DNA from 4 places in the Bradyrhizobium sp. HKCCYLRH1030 genome. Region 4 is predicted to be linked to each of the others. Evidence: predicted binding sites of a transcription regulator. Region 4 holds the regulator's gene; each other region holds the start of a gene.
What was found. Region 4 encodes LexA, which represses DNA repair genes until DNA is damaged. Its sites were predicted from a motif close to TGTTCNNNNTGTGTTCNG; they were not measured.
Positions count from the first base shown of each region.

Region 1: a site for LexA is predicted at 3,026-3,043, ahead of ACQR1E_RS01065 (DUF3072 domain-containing protein). Genes of this name have one in related genera too.
Region 2: a site for LexA is predicted at 3,864-3,881, ahead of ACQR1E_RS15555 (PA0069 family radical SAM protein). Genes of this name have one in related genera too.
Region 3: a site for LexA is predicted at 4,644-4,661, ahead of ACQR1E_RS16450 (ribonuclease T2). Genes of this name have one in related genera too.

Region 1 is NZ_JBNPUY010000001.1:238,775-246,602, reverse strand. Features, by position in the region: gene ACQR1E_RS01080 (FdhF/YdeP family oxidoreductase) at 1-1,280, opposite strand, end outside; gene ACQR1E_RS01075 (type 1 glutamine amidotransferase domain-containing protein) at 1,566-2,126, opposite strand; gene ACQR1E_RS01070 (hypothetical protein) at 2,116-2,649, shown strand; gene ACQR1E_RS01065 (DUF3072 domain-containing protein) at 3,090-3,281, shown strand; gene ACQR1E_RS01060 (hypothetical protein) at 3,412-3,699, shown strand; gene ACQR1E_RS01055 (glycoside hydrolase family 3 N-terminal domain-containing protein) at 3,714-5,081, opposite strand; gene ACQR1E_RS01050 (DUF4153 domain-containing protein) at 5,296-6,774, shown strand; gene ACQR1E_RS01045 (response regulator transcription factor) at 6,798-7,499, shown strand; gene ACQR1E_RS01040 (HAMP domain-containing sensor histidine kinase) at 7,496-7,828, shown strand, end outside.
Region 2 is NZ_JBNPUY010000004.1:521,870-529,697, reverse strand. Features, by position in the region: gene ACQR1E_RS15570 (glycosyltransferase family 39 protein) at 1-1,055, opposite strand, end outside; gene ACQR1E_RS15565 (ribonuclease HII) at 1,265-2,119, opposite strand; gene ACQR1E_RS15560 (VOC family protein) at 2,195-2,644, opposite strand; gene ACQR1E_RS15555 (PA0069 family radical SAM protein) at 2,664-3,842, opposite strand; gene ACQR1E_RS15550 (phosphoketolase family protein) at 4,033-6,450, shown strand; gene ACQR1E_RS15545 (glycosyl transferase) at 6,627-7,199, shown strand; gene ACQR1E_RS15540 (bifunctional helix-turn-helix transcriptional regulator/GNAT family N-acetyltransferase) at 7,264-7,828, shown strand, end outside.
Region 3 is NZ_JBNPUY010000005.1:138,881-146,708, forward strand. Features, by position in the region: gene uvrC (excinuclease ABC subunit UvrC) at 1-1,299, opposite strand, end outside; gene ACQR1E_RS16435 (outer membrane protein) at 1,543-2,178, shown strand; gene ACQR1E_RS16440 (cold-shock protein) at 2,435-2,650, opposite strand; gene ACQR1E_RS16445 (23S rRNA (adenine(2030)-N(6))-methyltransferase RlmJ) at 2,903-3,763, opposite strand; gene ACQR1E_RS16450 (ribonuclease T2) at 3,899-4,603, opposite strand; gene ACQR1E_RS16455 (hypothetical protein) at 4,736-5,200, opposite strand; gene ACQR1E_RS16460 (hypothetical protein) at 5,369-5,674, shown strand; gene ACQR1E_RS16465 (DUF3617 domain-containing protein) at 5,758-6,306, shown strand; gene ACQR1E_RS16470 (NAD(P)H-quinone oxidoreductase) at 6,353-7,345, opposite strand; gene ACQR1E_RS16475 (ABC transporter substrate-binding protein) at 7,364-7,828, opposite strand, start outside.
Region 4 is NZ_JBNPUY010000001.1:66,730-74,557, reverse strand. Features, by position in the region: gene ACQR1E_RS00305 (alpha-hydroxy acid oxidase) at 1-1,052, shown strand, start outside; gene ACQR1E_RS00300 (HAD family hydrolase) at 1,098-1,727, shown strand; gene ACQR1E_RS00295 (hypothetical protein) at 2,186-2,455, shown strand; gene ACQR1E_RS00290 (hypothetical protein) at 2,581-2,844, opposite strand; gene ACQR1E_RS00285 (alpha/beta fold hydrolase) at 2,843-3,544, shown strand; gene ACQR1E_RS00280 (molybdopterin molybdotransferase MoeA) at 3,676-4,887, shown strand; gene lexA (transcriptional repressor LexA) at 5,093-5,791, shown strand; gene ACQR1E_RS00270 (hypothetical protein) at 6,066-6,506, shown strand; partial or broken gene ACQR1E_RS00265 (ComEC/Rec2 family competence protein) at 6,900-7,828, opposite strand, start outside.

The sequences.
Region 1 (7,828 bases), 170 kb from region 4:
TCGAGCGGCACCAACTTGGTCTTCTCGGAGATGCCGACGGTGCGTTGCCCCTGAACGTTGGAATGGCCACGAACCGGCGAGATGCCGGCCCCCGGCTTTCCGATGTTGCCGCGTAACAGCAGCAGGTTGACAATCATCTTCGCGGTTTCGACGCCATGCCGATGCTGGGTTATTCCCATCCCATAATTGGCGATCACGGCGTGCGAGCCTGCGTAGACCTTGGCAGCCTCCAGAATGGCGCCGCGCGTGAGGCCGGAGGAGCGTTCGATATCGCTCCACGACGCCTGCCGGCAGCAGGTTGCGAAAGCTTCGAAGCCGGACGTGTGCCGCTCGATGAAGGCGACATCGAGCACGGGCGGGCTCTTGGTCGCGACCGCGGCATCATCCGCCTCGATCACGGCCTTGCACAATCCGAGTAGTGCCGCACCATCGCCGCCAATGCGCAGCTGATGATACTGCGTGCTGATCCGCGTTCCCCCCGTCAGCACCATTTGAATGGGATTTTGCGGATTGGTGAAGCGCTCCAGCCCACGCTCCCGCAGCGGATTGAACGTGATGATGGGCACGCCGCGTTGTGCCGCCTTCTGCAACGGATGCAGCATGCGCGGCGAGTTGGTGGTCGTGTTCTGGCCGAAGAAGAAGAAGCAATCCGCCTTGTCGAAATCCTCAAGGAGCACCGTACCGACGGGGACGCCAATCACCTCCGGCAGAGCAACTGATGTGGATTCGTGGCACATGTTGGAGCTGTCGGGAAAATTGTTGGTGCCGTACATGCGGCCGAAAAGCTGATACATGTAGCTCGTCTCGAGCGAGGCCCGGCCCGACGTGTACATGACGACCGAGCGTGGATCGAGCCTGTTCAACTCCGCCCCGATGTCGCGAAGGGCCTCGTCCCAGCTCACGGCAACATAGCGATCCGCCGCAGCGTCATAGCGCATCGGATGAGCAAGACGCCCCTGCTCTTCGAGCTGATGATCCGACCAGGATCGCAATTCTGTCAGACTGTGCCGAGCAAAGAACTCCGGTCCGACTGTCTTGCCGGTGATTTCCCACGCGGTCGCCTTGGCGCCATTCTCGCAGAATTCGAACGGGTGCGGCTTTGCCGGCTTGGCCCAGGAGCAGCTGACGCACATGAAGCCGCCTGGCTTGTTCTGTTTCAACAGGATCTCGCTGCCAAGCAGGGTCACCTCCTCCTGCGTCAGGATGCTGGCGACCGCGTGCACCGAACCCCATCCGCCGGCCGGAGCCCTGTAGTCCTGGATTTTTGCTTTCTCGCTCACGACGCTCTCCGCGGCCTGTTCAAAAGCGGCAAACCCGGGATGAGCAGCGAAGTTCCGATTCCTCACTGAACGTTGCGAGGCTATCGTCGAAGTCCCGCGGGCGAAGGTCCGCGCTAGGAATTGGGAACGACCCGGCCTGCCGCGAGTCATTTCCATGCCTCTGGCGGCGTTCCCCCATCTCGCTGGAGGCACTCCGTGTGGACTGCGGCCCAGCGTTCGACCCCTCGGGCGCTGGGCCCGTCCCACTGAGGTAGCCGGGTTTTCTCCCGGCTTCCGATCTCAGCATCAAGCCGCGCTGCGCTTGAGATGGCGGCCTTCCTTGACCTCTTCGATGATCTTGGCGCTGAAGGCTTCCAGATCTCCGGGATTGCGCGAAGTGATCACGCCCTGATCGACCACGACCTCCGCGTCCTGCCAATGCGCGCCGGCATTGGCAACGTCCGTCTTGATCGATTTGTAGGACGTCATCTTTCGCCCCTTGGCAATTCCGGTCTCGATCAGGAGCCACGGCGCATGACAGACCGCCGCAACGATCTTCTTGGCTTCAAAGATCTCCTTGATGAACCGCAGCGCCTTCGGCTCGAGCCGCAGCAGATCCGGATTGATCTGACCGCCCGGCAGCACGACGGCGTCGTAGTCCGAAGCAGACGCCTGGTCCAACGTCTTGTCGACCTTGACGGTCCGTCCCCAGTCCTTCTCATCCCAGCCCTTGATCTCGCCCGGCGCGAGCGAGATGATCTCGACGGTCGCGCCCGCCTGCTTGAGCCGATCGCGCGGCACTTCGAGCTCGGATTGCTCGAACCCGTTGGTTGCGAGGATCGCGATCTTCTTTCCCTTGATATCCATTGGACTCTCCTGGCCATTCGACACCGCCGGCAACCTCGCGCTGGTCTCCATGTTCCGCCTGGCAGGCCGGGCGGATCGTCACAACTGGTCGATCGAGTCAGCGCTCGCCTGGGTGGAACCAGCCTGCCTATGGCGCCGTTTGTTTGGACGTCCCTGCCTTGAATGGATGGGCGGCGTCGAGCGGCACGGCATCGCTGCATCGGCGGATCGCAATCTGGAGGCGCTCGTGCCCTACGCATTGTTTGAGAATGACGAACAGATGACCCGCCCGTTTCGCACCGAGCGCGAGGTCTGGGAGGCCGCGGAACAGGCCGATCTCATCACGCTCGGCACGCATGGCGAGAAAATCCTCGACAACAATTTCGAGATCAAATCATGCGAGGCCACACCGGAAGAGCTTACCGCCGCGCCGCCGGACATCGTATTGCCCGAAGCTCACACGCCCGATGCTGATCGAGGGAGCCGGACTACCGACCAATCTTTCTCCTCACCGGCCAAATTGAAGATGCGGACGTCCTCATGACCCGGCGCAGGTTGGCCTTTGCGGCTCAGATGTTCGTCGGCCATGTCGGTTCCTGGCCTGATCATCGGACTACGGACGAGCGGCGGATCGCTCGGCCTTACCGCCAGCGTCTCATGCGCGCCGGGCGCCGCGCTGCTTGCGAGGCAGTCGGCTCGCTTCCTCCAGCTTGAGCCGCTCTCGCTGTTGCCGCAGCCGGTCAAGCGTCTCCAACATGTGGTGCAAAAGCACTTCGGCGGCCGCCGTCGAGGCCCGAGCTCGCCGTAGCTGCACGATTTCACGGCGCTGCCGCCCGACCCGGAGACGCATACGGTCGATTTCGGCTCGAACCACACATAGATCGCGCATGAAGCACCCGAGCAAGAGTAGGATCGCACAATAGAACAAAATAGGAACACTTTGCAAGCTTTCCCGTTGAAGCCGGGCAACAACGGGAGATCCCCATGGCCGAACAGCTGCAGAAAGATCCCGAGGACTGGGTTTCCGGAGCCGATCCGATGACGGATGCCCAAGCTTCCTACTTGAGAACGCTCAGCGAGCAGGCTGGCCGATCCGATCCCACGCGAGCGGAGATGACGAAGGCTGAAGCGTCCGAACTGATTGATGAGATGAGACGCGCCGCAGGGTTGGATTGAACCGGCATATTCGACTCACCAGGACGATGGGTCGGCAGATCGGTATTCCAATGTTGGCGATGCCGGTCCGAAGCTATCGCGAATCAGAAATCGGTCGTTTAGTCTCCGCGGCATTTCGCGGGAGTCCACCATGGTTGCGGACAGTGACAGCAAGGTTGCCTGGCATCGCGCCCAGCTCAAAAAGAATCGCGCGACCTTGAAACAGATCGAGACGGCGCGGTTCACGGTGGGCGAGAGCGCCGATGCGAAGGCGCTTGAACAGACCAAGCGGCAGGTTGCGGAACTCCAGGTCAAGATCCGCGAATCCGAGCACCTCATCGCTCAGCACGACAAGCAGACGCGACGCCCGCTGGCGACCGACCTGCGAAGCCTCTCGAATGTCGCTTGGCGCAACTGGACCGGCAATGGCCCGCGCTGAGGGCTCGCTGCCATTCAGTCCACGATCTTCTGATGCACGCCTCCAGGCTGTTGCATAACCGTAGACACATTCGACGGCTGTGATTTGTCAACCGTCGGCGCCCAGCGCTTCAGCCGTTCATCGCTCCTGCTGATTGCATCGAGGTCGATGCGTCCTTCCGCCAGAGCCTCCTTGGCGCAGGCGAGCGCGCGGTGGAACTGGGTGCCGTCATAGGCCACCAGCAACAGATCGGCGCCGCCGTTGAGAGCTTCCACGACAGCTTTGCAGAGATCGCGGCCGTAGATCGCCCCCATCACGAGATCATCCGTCACGATCACGCCCTGATAGTTCCAGCGGCCGCGAATGAGTCCCTCGAGCACGGCTTTGGAATGTGAGGCAGGCCGCTCCGGATCGATCGCATCGACCGTCACGTGACCGACCATCATTGCCGCGTGCGAGCCCTGCAGCACCTGTCGGAACGGCCGCCAATCCGACCGTTCCAAGACATCTGCCGGCGTGCCGAGCTGCGCCGAGAAATGATGCGTATCGGCTGCGACGCGCCCCAGACCAGGGAAATGCTTGACGGCCGCGCGGACACCGCTTGCTTCCAGGCCACGGACGTAACCGAGCGCAATGTCGCCAACCACCGCGGGATCGTTGGAGATCGCGCGGCGGCCGATCAAGGTGTGAAAGTCCAGTCGGTTGCGTGTCCAGCTCGGGCGAAGGTCGACGACCGGAGCCAAATTGAAGGTGATGCCGGCAGCCGCGAGAGCCTCACCCTGGGCGCGCCCCATCGCGAACGCATCCTGCGCGCGCCGCGAGGCCGGCAGATCGGCCAGCGTTGCGAGGCCGGGCATGTTCGGCAGGGTCGGAGACAGGTGTGCGACGGCGCCTCCCTCCTGATCCGCCGCAACCAGCAGAGGCGGCAGCCCGGCACTCCGGCGCGCGTCCTGCAATCGCGCCATCTCGGCGCGCAGCTGAGGCTCGGTCCGGCCGCGGATGTTGTGGTGTGTCACATAGACGCCCGCGATCAACCCCTGTCGGGCCAACGCGGCTGCGTCATCGACGGCCGTGTAACCGACGATGAAATGCCGGCCGAGCAGATGCGCCACGTCGGGGGGCGTCCGGAACGTCTCGTACTTGCGCCAGGCAAACATGAACTGCGTCGACGTCAGCATGATCAGCGGAACGCACCATGCTACGACCAGAGCGCGTCCGGCGGGCCCCCGCCGCCACCGACCGCCGAGCATCAGCAGCAGCGGAACGGCAAGCCCGATGAGGAGCAGGGCTGCGTGGCCGCTGCCCCGCAGCCGAACCAGATAGGGCTCGTTGCTGTTCAGCGTGACGAAAATGAAGAGCAGAGCAAGGATCCAGAGAACCGCGGTCCTGATACGTCCGAGCATGTATGCAGCCGATCATCCGAGGGGAAAGACGGCCATTGCCGTAACAATCACGTTTTCCCTGCGCCAGATGTGGAATCGCGTCTGCACGAAATCTGCAAACAAATCCTGAAATGCTGCAGATCCCCTCGTGAGCTGCTGCATGGGCAGGCGTCATGCTTGGCTCATCGGCTTGTGCCTCCCGGCCCGAACGATGACCCAAACCAAGGATTCCTCCATGACGACTCTCGCCGAGCCGACGGCTGCGCCCGTCGCGCCCGATTCCATGTGGCTCAAATTCGCCATCACTGCCGGTCTCGTCGGCCTCGCCGACACGCTGCTCTACAACGGCCGGCCGATCGGCCTGGCATTCCCGCTGTTTTTCGCCGCGCTCGCCGCAGCGAGCATTCTCGCCAATCTTGCCAAGACCGATCGAAACCGTCTGGTCGGAGCTGCAGTTCTCTTCGTTGCCGGCCTGGCTCCCGCCATCGAGGAGCTGAACCTGCTTTCTTTTCCTGTCCTGCTGCTCACGACGCTGTCGGCTATCACGCTGGCGACCAACCGATCCGCGCGCGGCTTCCGGCTTCCGCTGACCGCCGCGCGGCAGTTGCTCCTGATCGGGCCGTTTCGACTGATACCTGATGCGATCGTGACGCTGCGCACGAACATGATCACGCGAACTCTCGTTGTCTGGAGCATCCCGCTGGCACTCGGCTGCGTGTTCTTGGCTCTGTTCGCAGCAGCCAATCCGGTCATTGAGCGGTGGTTCGCCGTCCTCAGTCCCGAGCGCGTCGCCTCCCAACTCACGATGGGGCACGCGATCTTCTGGCTCGTGACGTTGTCCATGGTCTGGCCATTCGTCAACCTTCGCTGGCGCGAGCGGACCAAGACCTCGAGCCCGCCGATCGAAAGCGAGCCCGATCAGCCGTCAATCCTGACGACCGTGCTCGGCCCTGAAACCGTGATCCGGGCGCTGATCCTGTTCAACATCCTGTTTGCCCTCCAGACGGCGCTCGACGGCGCATATCTGTGGGGACGTGCTGCGCTTCCGGACGGCATGACCTATGCGACCTATGCGCACCGAGGGGCCTACCCCTTGATCGTCACGGCGCTGCTCGCGGCTGCCTTCGTCATCGTCGCCGTCCGCTCCGAGACCACGGCAAACGAGTCGCGACTGGTCCGGCCGCTGGTCTATCTCTGGGTGGCTCAGAACGTGATGCTGGTCGTGTCCTCGATTCAACGGCTTCACATGTATATCGAGACTTATGCTCTGACCTATTGGCGAATCGCGGCCCTGATATGGATGATCCTGGTCGCGATCGGCCTGATCCTCATCGTGCTCAGGATCGCTCTCGACAAGTCCAACGCATGGCTCATCCGCATGAACCTGCTGGTGCTCTCGGCGACCATCTACGGCTGTGCGCTGATCAATTTCGACCGGCCGATCGCAGACTTCAATGTCTCCCATAGTCGTGAGGCGGGACAGAGCGGCCCTCTCATCGACGGCTCCTATCTCGTCTGGCTCGGGCCCGAGGCACTGCCGGCCATCGAGCGGGCGATGCTGTTGCGACCGACGGACAGAGGGCTGGCCAGCGACCGTGATCGGCTCCTTGAGCAACAGGAAAGCAGCATGGCGTCCTGGCGATCCTGGAGTTTTCGCGGCTGGCGCCTGCAGCGCTATCTCGATACACATCCTGTGTCGCAGAAACCAAGCTGATGCCTCGCCGCGGAGTAGAGCTCGTGTCTCCCCGAATCCTCATCGTCGACGATGACCCACATATCCGCGAGGTCCTGCGCGTGGCCTTGAGCAAGGCCGGCATGGCGGTGAAGGAAGCCGCCGACGGCCGCGCCGCGCTGGCCAGCGTCACCGAAGACCGTCCGAACCTGATCGTGCTCGACGTCGGCATGCCGGAGTTCGACGGCCTCGAGGTCTGCCGGCGCATTCGCCGGACCTCGCAAGTGCCGATCCTGTTCCTGTCGGCCCGCGACGAGGAGATCGACCGCATTCTCGGGCTCGAGATCGGCGGCGACGACTACGTGACAAAGCCGTTCAGTCCGCGCGAGCTGGTTGCCCGCGTCAACGTCATTCTCCGCCGGGTCGCGAACGGCGGAGGTGATCGCTCGGCCGAGCCGGAGAAGCTCGTCCATGGCCGGCTCCGGCTCGACCCGCAGCAGCACCTGGCCCGTTTCGATGACATGCCGCTGACGCTCACCGCGCTGGAGTTCAGCATCCTGCGCACGCTGATGACGCGTCCTGCGGTCGTGTTCAGCCGCGAGCAGATCATGGCCGCCGCCTATCAGCTCAACATTCAGGTCTCCGACCGAACGATCGACAGCCACATCCGCAACATCAGAGCGAAGCTCGCAGCCGCGCATTGCGAGGACGCGATCGAGACGGTCCATGGCGTGGGCTTCCGGCTCGGCCGCTGCGGCACCCCATGATCGCGCCCAAGCCCAAGGCAAAATGGCGGCCGTCGCTGGGACAGATCGTCTTTGGCGTGCTGGCGCTGGTTGGCACCTTGCCGCTCGTCGGGCTGTTCTTCTTTCGCATCTATGACAACCAGCTGATCCGTCAGACACAGGCGGAACTGATCGCGCAGAGCCGTGTCCTCGCGGCGGTCTTCGCCGAGGAGGTTTCCGCGCGCCTTGCCACCGGCGTTCCGCTCGGCGCCGAGATCCCGCCCGAGTCACGTCCGGATTCGTCCGACGAGGTGACGCCCATTCGCCCCCTGCTCGATCTTCTGGCCAACGATCTTTTCGTCCGCCGCCCG
Region 2 (7,828 bases), on a different contig from region 4:
CAGACCAGGCGCAGCAGCCGCTGCCGCCGCAGATAGATCAGATCACCCGACGCGACCACCAGGGCAAGGCCGACCATGGTCAGGGTCACGGCAGTGCCGCCGAACACGGTCGAGAGGCCGAACAGGCCGGCGATCAGACTGCCGGCCAGCGCCGGTGCAATCGCGAAGCAATAGACGAAGTCGCGCGCGAGCGGCGGCACCGAGCGGCGATAGATGATCGGCGCATCGGTCTCGCCGCGATTGATCCAGCCGGCGTCGAGCAGCACCAGCAGCAGCACGGCCGAGATCGCCAGCAGCAGCCCCCCCGCCAGCGCGAGCCAATGCCAGGCGCGCACCGAGAGCTCGGCGAGAATGGGCAGCGCTGGTAAGCCGACACTGTCGGAGCGCAGCACGAAAATGAGATAAGGCAGCGCCAGCGCCACCACCACGAGCAGCGCGAACAGCGGATCGAACGAGCGCAGCACGCGGCGGCCCTGCGCGGTCGAGACCACGAAGCCCGCGATCAGCAGCAGCAGGCCGGTGGCGGCCGGCGTGGTCAGCAGCAGCAGGCCGGCCTCGATCGACCAGGCAAACCAGGCGTTGCGCCGGCCCTCGCCGAGAATCCGCCAGCTATGCAGCAGCAGCAGCGCCCAGAGCGGACGCGCCAGCACCTCCGGACCGAATTCCAGCGTGGGCGCACCGAACGCGGTGATGGTCATGGTCAGCAGCACGGCAAGCACCGCCTGCTGGCCGCCGACGATCGCCGCCGCCAGGAGATACATCACCCACAGACTGAGCGCCGAGCACAGCACGGCCAGCACGTAGACGCCGAGCAGATGATTGCCGGCAAGGCGATAGGCGACGTCCGACAGCCAGAACGACAGCGGCGGCCCGAGATCGGTGCCGACCTGGTACTCGCGTCCGAACGCGATGGTGGTGGCAAGCTGGCCGGGCGGGCTGCGATAGAACAGCATTGCCACGCCGAGCCACATCAGGGCCTGGCACAGCACCACGATGACGACGACCAGCCGCGGCCTTGCGCGGATCAGTTCGACAACCAGGGACGTGAAACGCATGAACGGCTGGATCGCTTGGCTGAATCGCTGAGGACGTCGAGGAGGCCGGCAGGACCGTCGCTCATCCGCAGCAGCCTCGCTGTCCGACGCCCGCAATCGATACCGCACGATCGGGGCGCACAACACCGCCCCTGCTGCGAGGAGTGACACTTCGTGCTGGCTGGCTGACCAAAACTATTAAGACCGCGGCGACCGCGAGGCAACCTGCATCAGACCCCGACCGAGATTTCGGTGGATGTCACCACGGTCACCTCGGCAAACAAATCCGGCTCCGGGACGTCGGTCCACGGCTGGTGCTTGCGCCGTGCGGCCACGACGGGTGCGAACAGGCTGCGATGATGCACCGACGGTCCGAGCCGGTCCAGCGCAGCGAGGTGCTCCGGCACGGCATACCCCTTGTGCTGCTCGAAGCCGTAGCCGGGGCAATCCTGCGCCAGCGCGCACATCAGCCGGTCGCGCGTGACCTTGGCGACGATCGAGGCGGCCGCAATCGACATCACCAGGCCATCGCCGCCGATCACCGCCTCGCAGCCGCAATCGACGTCGATGCGGTCGCGGCCGTCGACGAAGACGTGCTTCGGCGCCTCGGGCAACGCCCTCACGGCGCGCGACAGCGCCCACAGCGAGGCCCGCAGGATGTTGTCGCGATCGATTCGCGCCGGCGAGGCGACAGCCACCGCGAACGCCGACGTCTTGCAGATCTTGTCGAACAGCGCCTCGCGCTGCTCCGCGCTCAGCCGCTTGGAGTCATCGAGGCCTTTCGGGATGCGCGCGGGATCGAGAATCACGGCCGCGGCGACCACCGGACCGGCCAGCGGCCCCCGTCCCGCCTCGTCGCAACCGGCGACCGGCCAGATGCCCTGCTTGAGCAGCGCTCGCTCCCGCCGGAAGCTCGGCGGCGCCACCGCGATGACGCCCTTGCCGAGCTTGGCGGCCGACCTGCCGGCAGCATTCGTGGCAACAGGCTTGGTTGCGGCCTTTGCAGGTGCGCTCTTCGCCACGGCGCCGCTCGTCGCCTTCGCCCTGCCCGGCTTTTTCGACTGATCGCGAATCATGGCCGGCATGGTGCGGAACGGCCTGCGGCGGCGCAACCCCGAACGGACCTCATTCCCCGCTATTCGCCCCTTGCCGGCGACCGACTACGACGGCAGATGCACTCGATCATCCTCGCCGACATCAATCCCCGGCGCGATCACCACTTCCCAGACATGACCGTCCGGATCGGAGAAATAGCCGCTGTAACCGCCATAGTCGGTTCGTTGCGCCGGCTTCAGCAGCATCGCGCCTTTCTCCACCGCCGACGCGAGCGCCGCATCGACCTCGGCCTCCGAGCGGCAGTTCCATGCCAGCGTCACGCCGCGGAACGCCTGGGGGCGCGGTGCGTCCGGCACGCCCGCATCATCGGCGAGCGCGCCCCACGGGTACAGCGCCAGCACCGTCCCGCCGGTCTCGAAGAATGCCACGGCCTCTCCGGTCGCGCGGAATTTTCGGGCGAAGCCGAGCGACGTATAGAAGGCGATGCTCCGCCGCATCTCGGATACACCGAGTGTGATGACGGTGAACCGCGGAACGCTCGCTTGTGCGCTCATCAACTGCTCTCCGCACGCTTCAGAACAGGCTGAGTTGCTGCCCGCCGCCCTTCGGCCGGACGAAATGATCGGTCGTCAACTTGGTCCGGCGCTTGTTCAGGCCGAGCTTTTCGCAGGCGATCTCGAAGCGGCGGCCGATCATCCAGGCCATCGGGCCTGTCCCCTTCATTCGCGTGCCCCATTGCGAGTCGTAATCGCGGCCGCCGCGCATGTCGCGGATCAGGGTGAAGACGTGGCGGTAGCGGTCGGGATAATGCTCGAGCAGCCATTCGCGGAACAGGTCGCGCACCTCCAGCGGAAGGCGCAGCAGCACATAGGCCGCCTCCTTGACGCCGGCATGGGCGGCGGCATCGAGGATGCGCTCGATCTCGCTGTCGTTCAGCGCCGGGATCACCGGCGCCACCATCACCGTGGTCGGAATGCCGGCCCTGGACAGCGCCTGCAGCGCCTCCAGCCGTTTCGACGGCGTCGAGGCCCGCGGCTCCATGGTGCGCGCCAGCTTCGGATCCAGCGTGGTCACGGAGATCGCGACCTTCGCCAGGTTCCTCTTGGCCATCCGCGCCAGGATGTCGGCATCACGCATCACCAGCGCCGACTTGGTCACGATCCCGACGGGATGGCCAACCTTTTCCAGCACCTCGAGGATGCCGCGCATGATCTTCCGCTCGCGCTCGATCGGCTGATAGGGATCGGTGTTGGTTCCGATCGCGATCATCCGCGGCTCGTAGCCGCTGGCCGCGAGCTCCTTTTCCAGGAGCGCGGGCGCATCCGGCTTCACGAACAGCTTGGATTCAAAATCAAGACCAGGCGACAGCCCGAGAAACGCATGGGTCGGCCGCGCGAAGCAGTAGACACAGCCGTGCTCGCAGCCGCGATACGGGTTGATCGAGCGATCGAAACCGATGTCCGGCGAGTCGTTGCGGGTGATGACCTTGCGCGAGGTATCGGTCGCGACCGTGGTCTTGAATGGCGGCAAATCCTCGAGACTCTGCCAGCCATCGTCGAAGACGACGCGAGCCTCCGCTTCGTAGCGGCCGCTCGCATTGGATTGTGCACCCCGGCCGCGGCGCCGGCCCCGTTCGATGGCGACCGCGAGTTCGGGGAAGTCGTTTTCCGGGCCAGATGAAGGCGCGCCCACCGGCTCGGAGGGCACCGGGACCGGCGGGCGCTTGAGGGCATGTGAAGATGCTCGGCTCATGGCCAAGACATAGCACACAAAAAGAACAATACAAGAACAAAAAAGAACAATGTCTCGGAACGGTTCTGGAGCCACGCAAGGCCAACCATCACATTCCCGTTCTATCCTTCGCAGCGCACTGGAACGGAATGGTGCGGCGTTACTCTAATGCACTTCCCGCAAGCGCGAAGCGGACGGCAAGCGAGGTTCCATGAACATCACGTCTTCCCATCAGACCAAAACGGCCGACGATCTCGACCTGCTCGATCGCTATTGGCGCGCGGCGAACTATCTCTCGGTCGGGCAGATCTATCTGCTGGACAACCCGCTGCTGCGCGAGCCGTTGAAAGCGGAGCACGTCAAGCCGCGCCTGCTCGGCCACTGGGGGACGACGCCCGGACTGAATTTCATCTACGCCCATCTCAATCGCGCCATCCAGGCGCAGGATCTCGACGTCATCTACGTGTGCGGTCCCGGCCATGGCGGCCCCGGCATGGTCGCCAACACCTATCTCGAAGGCAGCTACAGCGAGATCTATCCGGACATCACGCGCGATGCCGATGGCCTGCGCAAGCTGTTCCGGCAGTTCTCCTTCCCCGGCGGCATTCCGAGCCATGCCGCGCCCGAGACGCCGGGCTCGATCCATGAAGGCGGCGAGCTCGGCTACGCCCTGGTCCACGCCTATGGTGCGGCGTTCGACAACCCCGATCTGATCGTGGCCTGCGTGGTCGGCGACGGCGAAGCCGAGACCGGGCCCCTCGCCGCATCCTGGCATTCGAACAAGTTCCTGAACCCGGCCCATGACGGCGCGGTGCTGCCGATTTTGCATCTCAACGGCTACAAGATCGCCAATCCGACCGTGCTCGGCCGCATGGGCGATGCCGAGATCAAATGCCTGTTCGAAGGTTACGGCTACGAGCCGCTGTTCGTCGAAGGCGCGGAGCCGAAGGCGATGCATCGCCAGATGGCGGACGCGCTCGATGTCGCGCTCGCGAGCATCCGCTCGATCCAGCAGAATGCGCGTCAGCCGGATGCAACGATCCAACGGCCGCGCTGGCCGATGATCGTGCTGCGCAGCCCGAAGGGCTGGACCGGGCCGAAGGAGGTCGACGGCCTCAAGGTCGAAGGCTTCTGGCGCGCCCATCAGGTGCCGATCACCAATCCGCGCGGCAAGCCCGAGCATCTCGCGCTGCTCGAAGCGTGGATGAAAAGCTACGAGCCGGAAACGCTGTTCGACGCCCACGGCCGGCTCGTGCCGGAGCTGCAGGCACTGGCGCCGAAGGGCACGCGTTGCATGGGCGCCAACCTGCATGCCAATGGCGGTCTGCTCAAGCGCGAGCTCAGGCTCCCAGACTACCAGCATTTTGCGGTCGAGGTGTCCTCTCCGGGCCAGACCATGGCTGAAGCCACGCGCGAGCTCGGCAAGTTCCTGCGCGACGTGATCACGCTGAATGCAGAGACACGCAACTTCCGCATCATGGGCCCGGACGAGACCGCCTCGAACCGGCTCGATGCCGTATTCGAGGTCACCGAGCGGGTGTGGATGGAAGGCATCGAGCCCTACGATGTCCACCTCGCCCATGACGGCCGCGTGATGGAGGTACTGAGCGAGCATCTCTGCCAGGGCTGGCTGGAGGGCTATCTGCTCACCGGCCGCCACGGCCTGTTCTCCTGCTACGAGGCTTTCATCCACATCGTCGATTCGATGTTCAACCAGCACGCCAAATGGCTGAAGGTGTCACGCGAGCTGCCGTGGCGGCGCCCGATCGCGTCGCTGAACTATCTCCTGACCTCGCATGTCTGGCGGCAGGACCATAACGGCTTCAGCCATCAGGACCCCGGCTTCGTCGACCTCGTCGCCAACAAGAAGGCGGACATCGTCCGCATCTACTTCCCGCCGGATGCCAACACGCTGTTGTGGATCGCGGACCACTGCCTGCGCACCTACGACCGCATCAACGTCATCGTTGCCGGCAAGCAGCCGGCGCCGCAATGGCTGTCGATGCAGGAGGCGGCGACGCATTGCGACGCCGGCATCGGCATCTGGTCTTGGGCCGGCACCGAGCCCGCCGACGAGGAGCCCGACGTGGTGATGGCCTGCGCCGGAGATGTCCCGACCCTGGAGACGCTCGCAGCCGTCGACCTGCTGCGCAAGGAATTGCCCGACCTGAAGATCCGCGTGGTCAACGTCGTCGATCTCATGACCCTGCAGCCGAAGCAGGACCATCCGCACGGCCTCAGCGACCGCGACTTCGACAGCCTGTTCACCACCAACAAGCCGGTGATCTTCGCCTATCACGGCTATCCGTATCTGATCCATCGCCTCACCTACAGCCGCACCAACCATGCCGGCATGCATGTGCGCGGCTTCATCGAGGAAGGCACCACGACGACTCCGTTCGACATGGTCGTGCTCAACGAGCTCGACCGTTTCCACCTCGCCATCGAGGCGATCGAACGCGTGCCCGGCCTCAGCGTGTCGGCGGCCCATGTGAAGCAGAAATTCCGCGATGCGCTGATCGAGCATGCCCGCTACATCCGCGCGCATGGCGAGGACATGCCGGCGATCCGCGACTGGGTGTGGCCGAACAGCGCCGGCGGCACCACGCCGACGCAGGCAGGCGACTGAGCCAGTCAAGCGCGAGCTTCAGCAACACGGCACCTTGAAATAGCACCGTTCGGGCGCAGCCCCGAACGGCGCGGCCAGGTGCGTGCTGCAAAATTCCGCAGCGCAGCGGGCTGATTTGGCTATGACAAGATGATAACAGTCATGCCGGAGGCGCGACAGATAGCGATGCCAGTTTCATGCTGAGCGTGATCATTCCGACCGAAGGTGTCGAGCAGACCGCCGTGGCCACCCTGTCCGCGCTGGTGCCGGGCGCCGCGGCCGGTGTCGTCACCGAGGTGCTGCTGGTCGATCGCTCGCCCGATTCCAGCGTGATCGAGCGGGTCGCGGACGTCGCCGGCTGCCACTTCATGAAGTTCGAGGGCTCCCAGGCCGCGGCCCTGGCTGCAGGGGCCGCCAGCGCGCGTGCGCCCTGGCTGATGTTTCTGCCCGCCGGCGCGATGCTCGATCCCGGCTGGATCGATGAAACCATGCAGTTCGTCCAGAGCGTCGCCACCACCGGCCGGCCGCGCGCTGGCGTCTTCCGCTATGCCCGATCTCCCTATGCCGCAATCAGCCTGCGCGACCGGCTGCGCGCGGTTGCGCGGGTCCTGGTCGGGCCGCTCGGCGACCAGGGTCTCCTGATCGCCAGGGATCACTACCGGCAGCTCGGCGGATACAAGCCCGACCACAAGCGCGCCGAAACGCGGCTGCTGCGTCAGCTCGGCCGTTCCTCGCGGACGATGCTGCGCAGCCGGATCGTGATGGTGTAGCGGCACGACAATACTTGCCAAAGTCAATCAATTGGTTGACAATGGCAAATATTGGAGGTGCCCCATGAATTCCGCCCCAGCCGACGGCCAGGTCGCCGCCATCCGCGCGTTCAACCGTTTCTACACGAGGAAGCTCGGCGCGCTGGACCAGCATCTGCTCGACAGTCCGTTTTCTCTGGCCGAGGCGCGTGTGCTCTATGAACTCGCACAGTACGACGCCATCTCGGCCAAGGAGATCGGTCTCTCGCTCGGCCTCGATGCCGGCTATCTCAGCCGCATCGTCCAGAGCTTCGACGAGCAGGGGCTGATCACCCGCACGCCTTTGCCAACCGATCGCAGGCAGCAGCAGCTCGGCCTGACCGCAAGAGGCCGGCAGGCCTATGCCAAGCTCGACCGCAGCTCGCAGAAGGAGATCGCGGCCATGCTGGCGCCGCTGGCGCCATCCGTGCGCGACCGGCTGGTCGGTGCAATGACGACGATCGAGACCGCCCTGGAGCCGCAGCAGCCGGGCCGCTCCCCAGTGCTGCTGCGCAGCCATCGCCCGGGCGACATCGGCTGGGTGGTTTCACGGCACGGCGCCGTCTACGCCGAGGAATATGGTTGGGACGTCTCGTTCGAGGCGTTGGTCG
Region 3 (7,828 bases), on a different contig from region 4:
CGCGAGCTTGCGGCCCAGCGCCTCGCGCGCATTGGTCAGCGCATGGATGACGAGGTCCTTCTTCTCGCCGCGCTTCGGGCAGGACACCTCGACCTTGTGGCCGGCCTTGACGCACAGCGCCTCGGCGAGCAGCTCGGCTTCCTCGATCTCGTGCGACAGCAGGATCAGCTTCGGCGGCGGCTTGTCGTCGTAGAATTGCGTGATGAACGCCGACAGCACCTCCTCCGGCAGATAGCTCTTCTCCGCGCGCGGGAAGTAGGCGCGGTTGCCCCAGTTCTGCCCGGTGCGGAAGAAGAACACCTCGACGCAGGAATAGCCGCCCTCCTGGTGGATGGCGAACACGTCGGCTTCCTCGACCGTGCGCGGATTGATGCCCTGCTGCGAGGAGATCGCCGACAGCGCCGCGAGGCGGTCGCGATAGACGGCGGCAGTCTCGAATTCGAGCTCGCCCGACGCCTTCTCCATTTCGGCCGCCAGCAGCGCCTTCACCGCCTGGCTGCGTCCGGACAGGAAGTCGGTCGCCTCGCGCACCAGCTCGGTGTAGCCGGGGAAGTCGATCTCCTGGGTGCAGGGCCCGGCGCAGCGGCGGATCTGGTGCAGCAGGCAGGGGCGGGTGCGGCTCTCGAAGAACGAGTCGGTGCAGGAGCGGATCAGGAAGGCGCGCTGCAGCGCCGTGATGGTGCGGTTGACGGCACCGGCCGAGGCGAACGGACCGAAATAGCGCCCCGGCCTGGACTGCGCGCCGCGGTGCTTGAGGATCTGCGGCGCCCAATGGTCGCCGGTGATGAGAATATAGGGAAACGACTTGTCGTCGCGCAGCTGCACGTTGAAGCGCGGCTTGAGCTGCTTGATGAGGTTCGCCTCCAGCAGCAGCGCCTCGGTCTCCGTGGTGGTGGAGACGATCTCGACCGTCACGGTGGCTGCGATCATGCGCAGGATGCGCGCCGGCAGCGGCGCGTTGGCACGCGCATAGGACGACAGGCGCTTTTTGACGTTCTTGGCCTTGCCGACATAGAGCACGTCGTGCGCCGCGTTGAGCATGCGGTAGACGCCCGGCGAGGTCGGCGCCAGCCGCACCGCGTTCTCGATCGCCGCGTGGCCGATCGCGAGCGGACCTTCGCCGACCGCCTCCAGGCTCTCCTCGGCCAGCTCCGGCAGCCGGCCGTCATCGTCCTCGTCTGCGGCCGATGCGGCGGGATCGAGGTCGGGCGTGTCGATGGTCTCGGGCGGCAGGTCGGCCGCGCCACGCCGGCTCGGGGGCGCCGGCGCCTTGGGTGGATCGGAGCTGTGGGTGGTCATGTCCGCAAACTAAGCGCTGCCGCGCCGTCTCGCCAGCTTGCGATGGCGCCATGCACAGGGCAGGGCGGTAACGCTTCGTTAAGCACGTTAATGGCCGGGTAACCCGGCTTAACAACGGCTTAACCTAAAACTCTCGATAAATGCTCACGAAAGAAGCGAGAGTTCCGTAACCACGCCGGCCCGCGCACCACAGTCGCGCGGCGCAGGCTCCGGCGGGTGACGGCGAGTGGCGTGGAGTGAGCGATGAACAGGTTCTTGGTCGGTGCTGCCGCCGCGGCGGGCTTGGGCGCGGCGGCTCTCGGATCGGTCTCGGCCCAGGCGGCGGATCTCGGCTACGGGCGCGGCGCGCCCTATACCGTGAACCAGCCCCTCAACGCCTACAGCTGGGCCGGGCCCTACCTCGGCGGCACGCTGGGCTATGAATGGGGCACCGTCGGCAACAACCCGACCAAGCCGTCCGGTCTCACCGGCGGCCTGACCGCGGGTTACAATTGGCAGAACGGCCCGTGGGTGTTCGGCGCCGAGGGCGACATCAACCTGACCGGCGCCAATGACACCTTCGCCCCGTGGAAGTTCTCGAACCCGTGGTTCGGCACATTGCGCGGCCGCGCCGGCTACGCCTTCAACAACATCCTGTTCTACGGCACCGGCGGCCTCGCCTTTGGCGGCCTGCGCGCCGAGACCTTCGGTCTTTCGGAATCGCACACCACGGTGGGCTGGACGCTCGGTGCCGGCACCGAGTTCGGCCTCGCACAGAACTGGACCGCCAAGATCGAGTATCTCTACGTCGATCTCGACAGCAGCAATTTCGTGATCACGGGGGCGAAGAACGACTATCGGTTTGGAATTGTGCGCGCAGGCATCAACTTCCACTTCTGATGGCAACGAGGGAATAGGAAGAAGAAACGTCCAACGACAACCTCCCGGCCGCTCGCGCGGCCGGGATTTTTTTGTCGGAGCGCTCTGTGCAATCTGGCAGGCGCGCATCACTGCGCGCGGCCTGCACGTACGAGCCGGCAATGCTGTGCACGCGAGCAGGCGCTGCCGACAGCTTCCAAACCAGCGAAGAGGTGGCGTCGAGGCGCGCCCGGCTGCAATCATGCCGGCGCGTGAACCACCGCCAGGCGGGCTCGCCCTAAGACGACAGCACCAGGTTCACCGCTTTCGGGCCCTTGCCCTTCTTGTCCGGCTCGACCTCGAAGCTGATCCGCTGTCCTTCGGTCAGGTCCTTCAGGCCCGCGCGCTCCACCGCCGTGATGTGCACGAACACGTCGCGTCCACCGTCGTCCGGCTTGATGAAGCCGTAGCCGCGTTCGCCGTTGAAGAACTTGACCGTCCCAGTCATGGCCATCGGGAAACTCCTCCCCCGCAATGCTTCCTCCACTGCGCGCCCTGCGCAGCGTCCGACCGGACATCACTTTGATCGGAAAGCGTTGGCCACCTTAACGCCCAGCGCTCGCCGCGCCGGATCGCCGGATCTTGTTAGGCCTTGATCACCCCGCCGCAACCATTCGCGGAAGCGGAACGTAAAGCCAGTCTTACAATCGGACACAATAATACGGTTCCGCGCCGATTGACTACGGCTTTTCGACCAGTCGCCGTTTCAAGCTTTGGGGAATTCGAGTCGGAAGCGCGCCGCGCCGCCTTGGCCGAGGGGCTTCTGCAGTTCCTGCAGGATGAGCTTCAGCTCGTCATGTAATGTCCAGGGCGGGTTGACGATCAGCAGCCCGGTCGAGGTGAGCGCCTCGCCTTCGATCTGCGGCGCAACACTGAACTCGATCCGCAGAACCTTGCCCGGCGGCTTGGCCGCGGCTGCGAGCGCCGCGACACGATCGCTCAGCTCTTCCGTCGCACGCCGGCTCTTGGCGGGATACCACAGCACGTAGATACCGGTGGTCCACTTCGCGAAGGCCGCGGCGAAGCGATCGGCGAGCCGCTCGAACTCATCCTTCGCCTCGAACGCCGGATCGATCAGCACCACGCCCCGGCGCTCGTTCGGCGGCACGAAGGCGGGCAGGGCGACCCAGCCGTCGAGATCGACGACACGGGCCTGGGTGTCGCGGCGCAACTGATCGATCAACTGCTTGCGGGGGATCGGCGCGAGCTCGCACAGGGTCATGCGGTCCTGCGGCCGCAGCAGCGCGCGCGCGATCAGCGGTGAGCCGGGATAGGCGACCAGTTCGGCCTTGGGATTGAACGATCGGACGATATCCAGATAGGGCTGGACCAGCGCATAGGCCTGATCCGACAGCCGCGCCTGCAGCACGCGGGCGATGCCGGTGAGATACTCGCCGCTGCGCGTCGCCTCGTCGCCGGTGAGGTCATACAGGCCGGCGCCGGCATGGGTGTCGATCACCCGGAACGCGGCGGGCTTCTCCTGGAGGTAGACCAGGATGCGCGTCAGCACGATGTGCTTGATGACGTCGGCGAAGCCGCCGGCGTGGAAGGCGTGTCGGTAGTTCATGCCATCCGGGTTACGCCGTTCCGCGTCAAAAGGGTACCCCGTCGATGCGCCGGATGCCCTCCGGAGAGCCGCGGATGAGCGCCGCCGCAGGAGGCGCCGCAGGCCGACGCGCTGCGTCGCCCCGATTCGCAGCCGCTAGCCGCCGCGGACCGGCGGCATGTTGACCTCGTCGCGCCGGCAGGCCTGCCGGTCGATCTCGTCGCAGTTGCGAAACTCCAGATCCTTCGACAGACAGATCCGGACCTCGCTCAGCCTGGTGCGATTGCAGGTGACGGCAATGCCCGATGTCGTGAGCTTGGGGTTGGCCTTGATGAAGGCCTCCTCGATCGCCGCCGGCGCCACCGTCTTGGCCTCCGCGAGATCGAGGAATTCCGGGGGGATCTTGATGGCGGCGCGGGCCTTGCGGATGGCTTCGAAATAGGCCTTCGCCGACACGCCGGCGCAGGTGCCGTGCTTGTCCCACTCGTTGTAGATCAGGCCCGGCGCCGGCATCAGGTCGAGCATCGAGGTCATGATGTTGCGCGGCAGGCGCGGCGCCGGCTGCTCGCAATATTCGGGGTAGCCGTTCTCGTATTGCGGCCACAGCCCGTGCACGACGAACGAGTACGGTCGGCCGCTGCATTGCTGGGACCGGCTGCCGCGACCGCCGCGCTCCTCGGCTTCGGCGCAGTACGAGGGCGACCACGACAACGAGAGAACGTAGAAGTCGAACGCGCCCGGCGCATTCTGGCGGCGGTCCTGCGCCTCGGCGGCGCCAGCCGTGAGCACACCGAGCAAGAGGGCAAAGCAGGCGATCGTTCTGGACAACAGGACGGCAGGTCGGCACAGGCAATCGAACATGGCGTACTCCCCGGACAATGCCATGAGCCTACCAGCGCGCGGGAACATTTCAAGAACAAAAATGGCTGCCCCGAGGCAGCCATTCGTCAGCCGGCCGCCCGCGCGAGCGGCCGATACGCCGGGAAAGGCAAATCAGGGCTTGGCGGCGCGGCAGGCCGGATTGAAGGCCCAGTTGCGATCGAGGCCGACGACGCAGAACTCGACGCCCTGGTCATAGCCGGCGAAGCCGCCATCCTCGATGATCGAGAAGTTGACGGTGCGCGCCTTGCCGTCGCTGATCATCACGCTGCCGGTGCAGAAGCGACGCGGAATGTTGTCGGACTGCCAGGGCCGGAAGGCGATCTCATGGACATTGGCGACGCCGGTGATCGTCAGCGAGGAATTCCAGAAGGTGCTCTCCTTGTCCTGGAATCGCGAGACGATGGTCGGAATGGCCGCCTCGCAAGGCGCGACCCGGCCTTCGTATTTCGGACCGGACAGCCAGAAGTTCATCTCGAGCGGGTTGGCGGCCTGAGCCGGGGCGATGGCGACGATGGCGGCAAGCAGCGCGCCACAGGCGGCGCCGAACATCTTGAAAGGTGAGCTGAAGTCGCGCATGGGCCGTCCGCAAGGCTGATCCGGGAGCGTGGACCGTGCCGCGGCGGCCACAGGAGGTCAAGTGCAACGCGGCAACACTCCACGATTAGTCCTGTTAACGTGAGGCCGGTGTTCTTTTCTTGACCGGACAGGACCTTTAGAATGGCAGGCCAGATCGAGGAGAATGCAATGCGGACGCTGATGGCCGGATTCGTGAAGACTGCAGGCCTCGTGGCCGCTGGGATGGTGCTGGTTGCCGCGTCCGCCCAGGCCGACGTGGTGCCGCCCTTCAAGGGCAACGACACCGGCGGCATCATCGCCTTCCAGCTGGCCCAGACCACGGATGCGCGCCAGCTCGCGGTCGATCATTGCGCCTCCTACGGCAAGGTCGCGAAGTTCCGCGCCGTCGATGCGCGTTACGGTGGCTACGTTTCGTTCGCCTGCCGCTGGGTGCCCTATGGCTCGGCGCAGCGGCCGCTGCGGACGCTGTACTGACCTTCCATCAACTGCCGTTCTCCCAATTGCCACTTTTCTGCGGCATTCGCTCCGGCATCGATCAACGAGCCGGAACGGGGCATATGACCTGCACACGCATCGCAATTGGGCTGTTGGCCTGCTGCCTCCTGGGCGTGACCGCGAGCCATGAGGCACGGGCCGTCGACCTGCCGGTGCGCAAGGCCGGCCTGTGGGAGCTGAAGATGATCAGATCCGGCGGTCAGCTGCCGGAGGCGACGATGCAGCACTGCACCGACGCGGCCACCGACAAGGAGATGAACAACTTCGCCTCGCCGATGGCGCAGCAGGTCTGCTCCAAGCAGGACATCCAGAAGACCGCGACCGGCTACGTCTCCGATTCGGTCTGCAATTTCGGCGGCATCAATACGACGTCGCATGCCGACATCACCGGCGACTTCAACTCGGCCTATACGGTGAAGACGATGTCGCGCGTCACGGGCGGCGCCGCCGGCACCGGGGTGAAGGACACCGCGATGACGATCGAGGCCAGATGGCTCGGCGCCTGCAAGCCCGACCAGAAGCCCGGCGACATCGTGATGCCCGGCGGCATGAAGATGAACGTCAAGGACATGGCCAAGCTGAAGGCCCTGATCCCGGGCGTGAAGCAGTAGGCGGGCGCTCGTTGCGCGTGGTGGGCGCAGCGACGTGGATCGTCGCTCATTCGCGGACGTTGAGCATGATCTTCCCGATGTGCCGGCTCGTCTCCATGCGTTCGTGCGCATCGGCTGCCTCGGACAGGCGATAGGTGCTGTCGATGTGCGGCCGAATGGCCGTTCCGAGCAGGGGCGAGATGCGCTGCCGCAGCTTGCTTGCGAGGCGGCGTTTGATATCGAGTGACGTCGACCGCAGGAATGCGCCGGTGATGCTGGCCCGGCGCGCCATCAGGCTGCGCAGCGGCACCGCCAGCTCCTTGCCATGTCCGGCCGAGAGCAGGGCGATCCGTCCGCCCATCGCGAGCGCCGCAAGGTCCTGCGCGATGTGAGTGCCGGCGGAGGTGTCGAGGATGCAGTCGACGCCGCGCTTCCCCGTCGCCGCGCGGATCTGCTCGGCGAGATCGGGATCGGCATAGTCGAACACGGCGCCGCAGCCGAGCCCGAGTGCCAGGGCGCGCTTCTCTGCGGTGCCGGCGGTGGCAATGACGGGATGACCCAGCGCGCGCAGGAGCTGGATCGCTATCGTGCCGACGCCGCTGCTTCCGCCATGAATCAGGGCCGTCTCGCCGGGCGCCATGCGCATCAGCTCGAAGAAGTTGAACCAGGTCGTGAACAGCGCCTCGGGCAGGCCGGCGCCTTGGATCAAGTCGAGGCCGCTCGGCAAGTCCAGTGCAAGATGCTGGTCGGTGGCGACGTATTGCGCGTATGAACCGCCGTCGGTCAGTGCGATCACCGCTCTACCCAGCCGTTCCGGGGAAACGTTGGCGCCGCAGGCCACGATGCGCCCCGAGGCTTCCAATCCCGGTATGGGATTGGGCTCCCGCAACGGCCCGGCAGCGCGCTGGTTGCAGTCATGACGGTTGATGCCGGCGGCTGCGACCTCGATCAGCACATCGTCTGGTCCGAGGCGCGGCACCGGCCAGTCCTGTCGCTCCGACAGGACCTCCGGGCCGCCCGCGGCGGTGATGATGACGGCGCGCTGATCGTCCGGAATCATGCTTGGTCGCTCATGTGCTCACTTGCTGACCAGGCTGCACTTGCTGCGGTCGAGCGGGCGAAACGCCTGATCGGGGGCGATCTTCGTCACCAGCTTGACGAAGTCCCAGGGGCGCTTCGATTCGGCGGGGGTCTTGACCTGGACCAGATACAGGTCGTGCACCATGCGCTGGTCGTCGCGGATCTGGCCGTGGTCCGCATAGGCATCCGAGACCGGCGTGGCTTTCATTCGGGCCATCACAGTTGCGCCGTCGTCGCTGTCGGCATCCTTCACCGCCTGCAGATAGTGCCGCACGGCCGAATAGACCCCGGCCTGGATCTGTGACGGCATCGCCTTCCGGCGCGCGTAGAACGCGTCGGAGAAGCGGCGCGCGGCGGGAGAGGCATCCTCGAAGAAGCTGGTGACGATGAGATCGCCCTGCGTCGCCTTGAGGCCGATGGCCTCGATGTCGACGTTCTGGAACGACATCGGCACGATCTTCAT
Region 4 (7,828 bases):
TCATCCGCAAGGCGCGCGCCCAGCTCAACCAGAACGCCTGGGACTACATCATCGGCGGGGCCGAAACCGAGACCACGCTGCGCCGGAACCGGATGGCGCTCGACGAGATCGCGTTCCGTCCGCGCGTGCTGCGCGACGTGTCCAGGGTCGATGCCTCGGTTGAAACTTTCGGACGCAAGCTGCGCCTGCCGGTGGTCATGGCCCCGGTCGGTGCGCTCGAAATCTTCGATCCGGCAGGGGCGGCCAGCGTGGCCCGCGGGGCGGGCCGATTCGGAGCCGCGCACATGCTGAGCTCGGTGTCGGAACCCGGGCTGGAGAAGACCGCCGAGGCCGCGCCCGACGCGCTGCGAATCTTCCAGCTCTATGTCCGCGGCGACGACGCCTTCGTCGAGGACTATGTGAGCCGGGCGGTCGCCAACAGCTACACCGCGTTCTGCCTGACCGTCGACACCGCCCATTACAGCCGGCGTGAGCGCGACATCGCCAAGCGCTACGTCCGCGAAAGCCGGCTGCGCGCGACCGGCGGCGACCACCAGAAGGCGCTGAGCTGGCACACCGTCAAGCTGATCAAGGACAAGTTCAAGCTGCCGCTGATCATCAAGGGCATCGCGACCGCCGAGGACGCGCAGATTGCGGTCGATCACGGCGTCGACTGGATCTACGTCTCCAACCATGGCGGCCGCCAGCTCGACCATGGCCGCGGAGCCATGCATGTGCTGCCGGAGATCGTCGCCGCCGTGAAGAGCCGGGCAAAGATCATGGTCGACGGCGGCTTCTGCCGCGGCACCGACATCGTCAAGGCGATCGCCTCCGGCGCCGACCTCGTCGGCATCGGCCGGCTGCAATGCTGGGCGCTCGCCGCGGCCGGCGAGGACGGCATCCTGCGCATGCTCGAGCTGCTGGAGGACGAGGTGATCCGCACGCTCGGCCTGCTCGGCGTCACCTCGTTCGCGGAGCTGAACGCGTCCTATCTGCATCCGGCGGCCGCCACCAACCTGCCGAGCGTGGTCAGCGCGTTTCCGCTGGTCGACATCGAGCCCTACCGGTATTGAGGAGGCGCCGCTTCCGTCCCACGCAAGGCATCGTCGACCCGCCCCATGCCCGCCTCCGCTCTCCGCCCCGGCGTCGCCGACGCGCTGCTGTTCGACCTCGGCCGCGTCGTCATCGACATCGATTTCGTCCAGGTGGTCTCGCGCTGGGCAGCGCATGCCGGCTGTCCGCCGGAGCGCATCGCCGCGCGCTTCGTGCGCGACGAGATCTATCACGGGCACGAGCGCGGCACCGTCTCCGATGCCGCGTTCTTCGCCAACCTGCGCCGGCAACTCGGCATCGACATCACCGACGCGCAGTTTCTCGACGGCTGGAACGCGATCTTCGTCGGCCCGATGCCGGGCATCGCCCCGCTGCTCGCACGCGCGGCTTCGAGACTGCCGCTCTATGCCTTCTCCAACACCAACCAGCCGCACATCGATCACTTCTCGCCGCGCTATGCCGACCTGCTTGGTCACTTTCGCGAGATCTTCCTGTCGTCGTCGATCGGCCTGCGAAAGCCGGATGCCGAGGCGTATGATCACGTGGTGCGGGCGATCGGCGCGCCGGCCGAGCGGATCGTTTTCTTCGACGATCTCGCTGAAAACATCGACGGCGCGCGAACGAGCGGGCTGCAGGCGGTGCTGGTGCGCTCGACGGCCGACATCGCCGCGGCGCTGGAGGCGCTCGGGATCTGATCGCGTCGCGCAAGGGTGCGTCATGGCCAGCGGCGTGACGTTCTGAAAGGCTGCGCTCGCAATGACGGTGCCCACTCGTGCAAAATTGTTCTCGCGACACGATGTGCCCGAGCTTTGCTGCTCTCATTTCACCCTCCTCCAATCGGAGGGCGCAGGGAATGCCGGGCTGCAGGCCGCAACCCATGGCCCGCCTGCAGAAAAAAAGCAGGCGGCAGTCACCACAGGTCCAGCCGACATCCGGCATTCCCTGCGCGATGGTCTTCACGCTTATACGCGATCTCCCCGGTGCCCGGCTTGTTGGCCACCGTCGCCGACGGGATCATCAGCACCCTTCGGCTTGGCATCAGCTTCGGGATGCCAGGACCACGCGACTTCACGTCCGCGCCATGCCGTTCGTCCGCGCGCCATCAGGGCACGCTGCGACACGTCGCGGCCACCGCATCCCGCGCTCCACGTCCGTGACGATCGCGAAGCGCCCCTCCTGTCGAGCACGGGACCAAATCAGCATAGCAGCTTTTTCCGAAAAAGCGAATCCTAAATGCGACCGCCGGCAACGGCGCCATCCGGCCCGTCTCCCGCCACATCCGCTGGCCGCAGACGAGCCGGCGCCTAAGCGCATCGGCATCGGCGGCGAGATCGTCAAGATCGCGCCGTGCTCGATGACCATCGTCGGTACGCTCGCCGATTGGTCGCAATGGACCGGCGTGACCTTCGACAGCTCGGGCTAGATCGAGGTCCCCGGTGCTCTCGTGCCCGTGCTCGCGTCGGTCGAGCACGACCGTGCCGCCTATGTCGAGCCGAATGTCTGGATTCGGCATCCGCTCTGACGCGGTGCAGGTCGTCCGCGCGACGATCAACGCGCCGGCACGACGCGCTCGTTGAGAAATCCGATCACCACGTCGAACGCCTGCCGTCGATTCCGCTCCATCAGGATCATGTGCGTGCCCTGCCCGATCTCGACCAGGCGCTTGTATGGCGCGCTCACGAGGCGAACGAACAGGTCGTGCGCCATCCCGAAGCGGACATCCACATCCCATTCCGTCGCGAGCACGAGAACCGGGCAGTCGATCGTGCTGGGATCGTAGATCGGCTGGTCCACGGTCCAATGCTCGTCCATGTGGCGCGTGCAGATCGAGGGCGTCGCGGCAACGCATATGACGATCGCCTATGACCGGCGCGGATTTGGTGAGACGGTCGCCTATGAGGAAGCTCATTCTCCGGTCGAGGACCTGCTCGCCGTCGTCGACGCGCTCGCGCCGGGGCGGCCGGCGACGCTGATTGCCTGCTCGCAAGGAGGCCGCATCGCGCTCGACTTCGCGCTTCGCCATCCGTCACGTATGGCATCGCTGGTGCTGATCGCACCTTCGATCAGCGGCGCGCCGGAGCCGGTCTATCCACCGGAGATCAAGGCGCTAACGGCGTCGTTGGCCGCTGCCGAGGCCGCACAGGATTGGGATCGGGTCAGCGCTATCAAGACGCATCTGTGGGTCGACGGTCCCTTGCAGCGCGAGGGACGCATCTCCGGCGAGCCGCGCGAGACGTTCCTGAAGAAGAACGCCGCCGCACTCCGCGCGCCGCCAACCGGCGCGACTCTCGATATGGCACCAGCCTTCCCGCGCCTCGCGGAGATCGTCGCGCCATCGCTCGTCATCTGGGGGGACTTGGACTTTCCTCACATCCAGCAGCGAAGCAGGCTGCTCGCCGCAACAATGCCGAACGGGTCAGGACATGAGCTGGCCGGAACGGCGCACCTGCCGAGCCTGGAACGTCCGCAGGAGGTCATGCGGTTGATTGCGGACTTTCTCGCGCGATCGTGAGGCAGCGGCCCGGAAACGGCCCACAGCAGACGGTCAGAACGCAGGGAGCGGCCTAGGCCCTTGGCCGCGCCGTGCGCGTTCGGTTAGAAGGCGATTCATTCGATCTGCCGTCTCCGTCCGAAGGAACTCTCATGGCCCTGATGCCGGTGTCTGATGCGTTGTCCGCCGTGCTCGCCGGCGCCGAACCGCTGGCCGAGGAGCAGGTCGGGCTGGACGAAGCGTTTCACCGCATCCTGGCGCGGGACCTCGCGGCGCTGCGGACGCAGCCGCCCGAGGCGATGTCGGCGATGGACGGCTATGCCGTGCGCGCGGCGGACGCCGCCCAGGCCAAGGCGCGGCTGAAGGTCATCGGCGAGGTCGCGGCAGGGCGTCCGTTCGATCGCGTGGTTGGACCCGGCGAGGCGGCGCGGATCTTCACCGGTGGCGTTGTCCCGGAGGGCGCGGACGCGGTGGTGATCCAGGAGGACACGATCGCCGAAGACGGCCACGTCGTGATCACCGAGGCCGCGATCAAGGGCCGGCATATCCGGCCGGCGGGCGTCGACTTTCACCAGGGCATGGTGCTGCTGAAGTCCGGGCGCCGGCTCAGCGACCGCGACCTGTCGCTGGCGGCCAGCATGAATCATCCGGCGCTGCCGGTGCGGCGCCGGCCGAAGGTGGCGCTGCTCGCCACCGGCGACGAGCTGGTGATGCCGGGCTCGACGCCCGGCCCGGGCCAGATCGTCTATTCCAACGGCTACGCCTTGCGGGCGCTGGTGCGCAACGAGGGCGGGACCCCGATCGATCTCGGCATCGCCGCGGATACGATGGAGGCGACGATCGCCGGCATCCGCCGGGCCCGCGAGGCCAAGGCCGACATCCTGATCACGACCGGCGGCGCCTCGGTCGGCGATCACGACCTGGTCAAGCAGGCGCTCGAAGCCGAGGGCGTCGAAATGGCGTTCTGGAAGATTGCGATGCGGCCGGGCAAGCCGATGATGCACGGACGGCTCGGCGACATGAGGGTGATCGGACTGCCCGGCAATCCGGTGTCGTCCTATGTCTGCGCCATCCTGTTCCTGGTGCCGCTGATTCGGCGGCTGCTCGGCCGTGACGAGGCCGTGATGCCGCGCGAGACCGCCCTGCTCGGCCGCGAACTGGGGCCGAACGATTCGCGCGAGGACTATCTGCGGGCGCAGCTCGAAGAGCGCGCCGACGGCACGCTGATCGCCACGCCGGTGACGCAGCAGGATTCGTCGCTGCTCGGGAATCTCGCGCTCTCGCAGGCGGTGGTGATCCGGCCGGCGTTTGCGCCGAAGGCGCCTGCCGGCAGCCCGTGCGAGATCCTGCGCCTGCCGAACTGAGCCGCTTCCCCGGTAAAGCCCGGTCTGTTCATCATATTTTTAGGATTGCGGAACACACATCGAACATATAGTGTTCGTTCATGATTTGTTTTTAGTATGTTGCGGGCGACGCGATGACGGTCCGACTCCAGGGCGCTCTCAGCCGGTTTGTGCGCGAGGCGCAGCTCTTGGACTCGGACGACAACAAACCGGGGACCAGGTCGAGATGCTGACGCGCAAACAGTACGAACTTCTGCGGTTCATCAACGAGCGGCTCAAGGAAGCCGGCGTGCCGCCGTCCTTCGACGAGATGAAGGATGCGCTCGATCTGCGCTCGAAGTCCGGCATTCATCGCCTGATCACGGCGCTTGAGGAGCGCGGCTTCATCCGCCGGCTGCCGAATCGCGCCCGCGCGATCGAGGTGATCAAGCTGCCCGAGCTGTCGCAGGCCGCGGGCAACCGCCGCGGCTTCACCCCATCGGTGATCGAGGGCAATCTCGGCAAGGTGCGCACCAGCACTCCCGCGCTGGACGATGGCGAGCGCCCGGTCGCGGTGCCGGTGATGGGCCGCATCGCCGCCGGTACCCCGATCGAGGCGCTGCAGACCCGCAGCCACACCATCAGCGTGCCTGCCGACATGCTCGGTAACGGCGATCACTACGCGCTCGAGGTACGCGGCGACTCCATGGTCGATGCCGGCATCCTCGACGGCGACATGGCGCTGATCCAGCGCAACGAGACCGCCGACACCGGCGACATCGTGGTGGCGCTGATCGACGATGAGGAAGCGACGTTGAAGCGCTTCCGCCGCCGCGGCGCATCGATCGCGCTGGAGCCGGCCAACACCGCCTACGAGGTACGCATCCTGCCGCCGAACCGGGTGAAGATCCAAGGCAAGCTGGTCGGGCTGTACCGCAAGTACTGATCGCGAATGGGATCGGTCGATCGGCGGCGGGCGCACGCGCTTTCGCCGCCGATCGGAGGCTGCCCAGCAAAATACGTCACGCGCGAATGCACCTCATGATGTGCAGCGCGGCATGCTCAAACGCTTGTGATCGGCCGCGGGCACACGCGATGCAGATCAGCGCAGAATTGCCGCGAAGCGCGCGCTAACATCACCATCGATGTCCACTCTGATAGAGGCCTGCGCCTGTCCGGGGGGAGCGTGGGTCGGCTATCTCTCAACGAGGAGCGATCCGATGTGTGACTACAGCCTCCATGCGGTTGCGTCCCGTCCCGCCAAGGTCGGCGAGACGTTGATCTCGATGACCTTCCGTGGCACCGCCACCCGCGGCTTCGCGCTGGAGAGCGAGCCGACCGTCGCAGTCTGCATGCTGCCCGGCACCGAGTTGGCCTTCGCCGAGGACGTCCGCTACGACAGCCGCTGGCTCTGGACCCGGACGATCCGCGAGCGCGTCGCAAAGTTCAACAGCATCGAGACTCACATTCCCGATCGCCATCACGACGCGATCGAATTCGCCGACGGGCGCCACGTGCTGGTGACCCAGCTCTGCGAGGGTCAGCGCGTCACCGTGCTGCAATTGCCGGTCAGCAAGCAGCCGGCGGAGCGACGCCCGGACATCGCCGAGGACGTGCCGCCTTCGCAGGCCACACCGATTCGCCGCATCAGCATCACCTGAGGGGTCTCCGCATCGGCATTTCTCTCGGTCGTGAGCGAGCTTTCGACCGTGGGAGATTTGGGTTCTGCAAGCGCAAAGTCCTCTCGGGCGAACCGCACGCCCCGGCATCGCATCGGATAGGAACGACATCCCTCGGCCGCCATGATGTGCCGGGGGAGCCTGCCGCCGTGGTCAACAAGATCGATTGGAACAAGGCCGCCGGGATCACCGAGCCCCGGTGCGATATGCTTGTGTTCGGATGGCTGACAGTCACGGCTGACGACATCGCCATCTGGCAACGCTATCCGCGCGCTGCGTTCACGCTGGCCGAAAGCCCCGCGCTGTTCGATGGACCTGGCAACATGGACCTGGCGACACCGAGTATCATCTCGGCACGTTCGAGCTGCCCGGCACTCAGTCTTCCTCGCCCTGCTCCGTCTCCGGCGGCGTCGCGTCCTGAGGCCGCGCGGCCGGCGCGCGCGGCGTCAGCGTCGTGTCGAACTCGCCGGCCTCGGCGGGCGCCGGCCACCATGGGCGGTCAGTGCCGCCGGCGCGCGCCGGCGTGACGGCGAAGCTCCTGCCCCGCCGCACCAGCATCAAGGCGCCCTGCTGCCGCAGCCGCTCGCGATCGATGACGGCCGCCGCGCAGGATGACGGCGCGGCGCGCGCGGTGACGATGAGCGCGGCACGGGCGCAATCATCGGCGAGCGCCTCGGCGCGCAGGGTCAGGGCGGCGATTCGGCCGTCAGCCATTGCCGCCACGCAGCCCGCCTCGTCGCAGGAGACGCCATCGGTGAGCGATGAATCCGCCGGCAGCCGGGCATCGGCGTCGGCCGCGAGCCACTCCTTGGTGGCGAACACGTCCTTGCCGGTGCGCATCACATGCAGGCGCCCGTCACGGCCGCGCACCGCCACCGCGCGCCCATCGCCGGCGATCAGCACGTCGGGCAGCGGCGTCGCGGCGGCCCACGCGGTGGCCACCACGAGCCCCACGACGCCCGACCAGCGCAGCGGTGTGCGCAGCAGGCCGATCAGGATGACCCCGAGGCTGGCCAGGATCAGTGGACCGATGTCGAAGGCCGGGATGCGCCCGACCGCGCCGGGCAGCGCCGCCACCCAGCGCGTCACCGCGATCATCCAGTCGATGCCGAGGCCCATCAGCGTCCACCAGGGACCGTCGAGCCCGAACGGCGCCGCCACGAGGCCCATCAGGCCGGCCGGCATCACCAGCGCCGAGACGACCGGCATCGCCGCGAGATTGGCGAGCACGCCATAGGGCGTGACGCGATGGAAATGGAAGGCGGCATAGGGCGTGGTCGCGAGCCCCGCGATCAGCGAGGCCA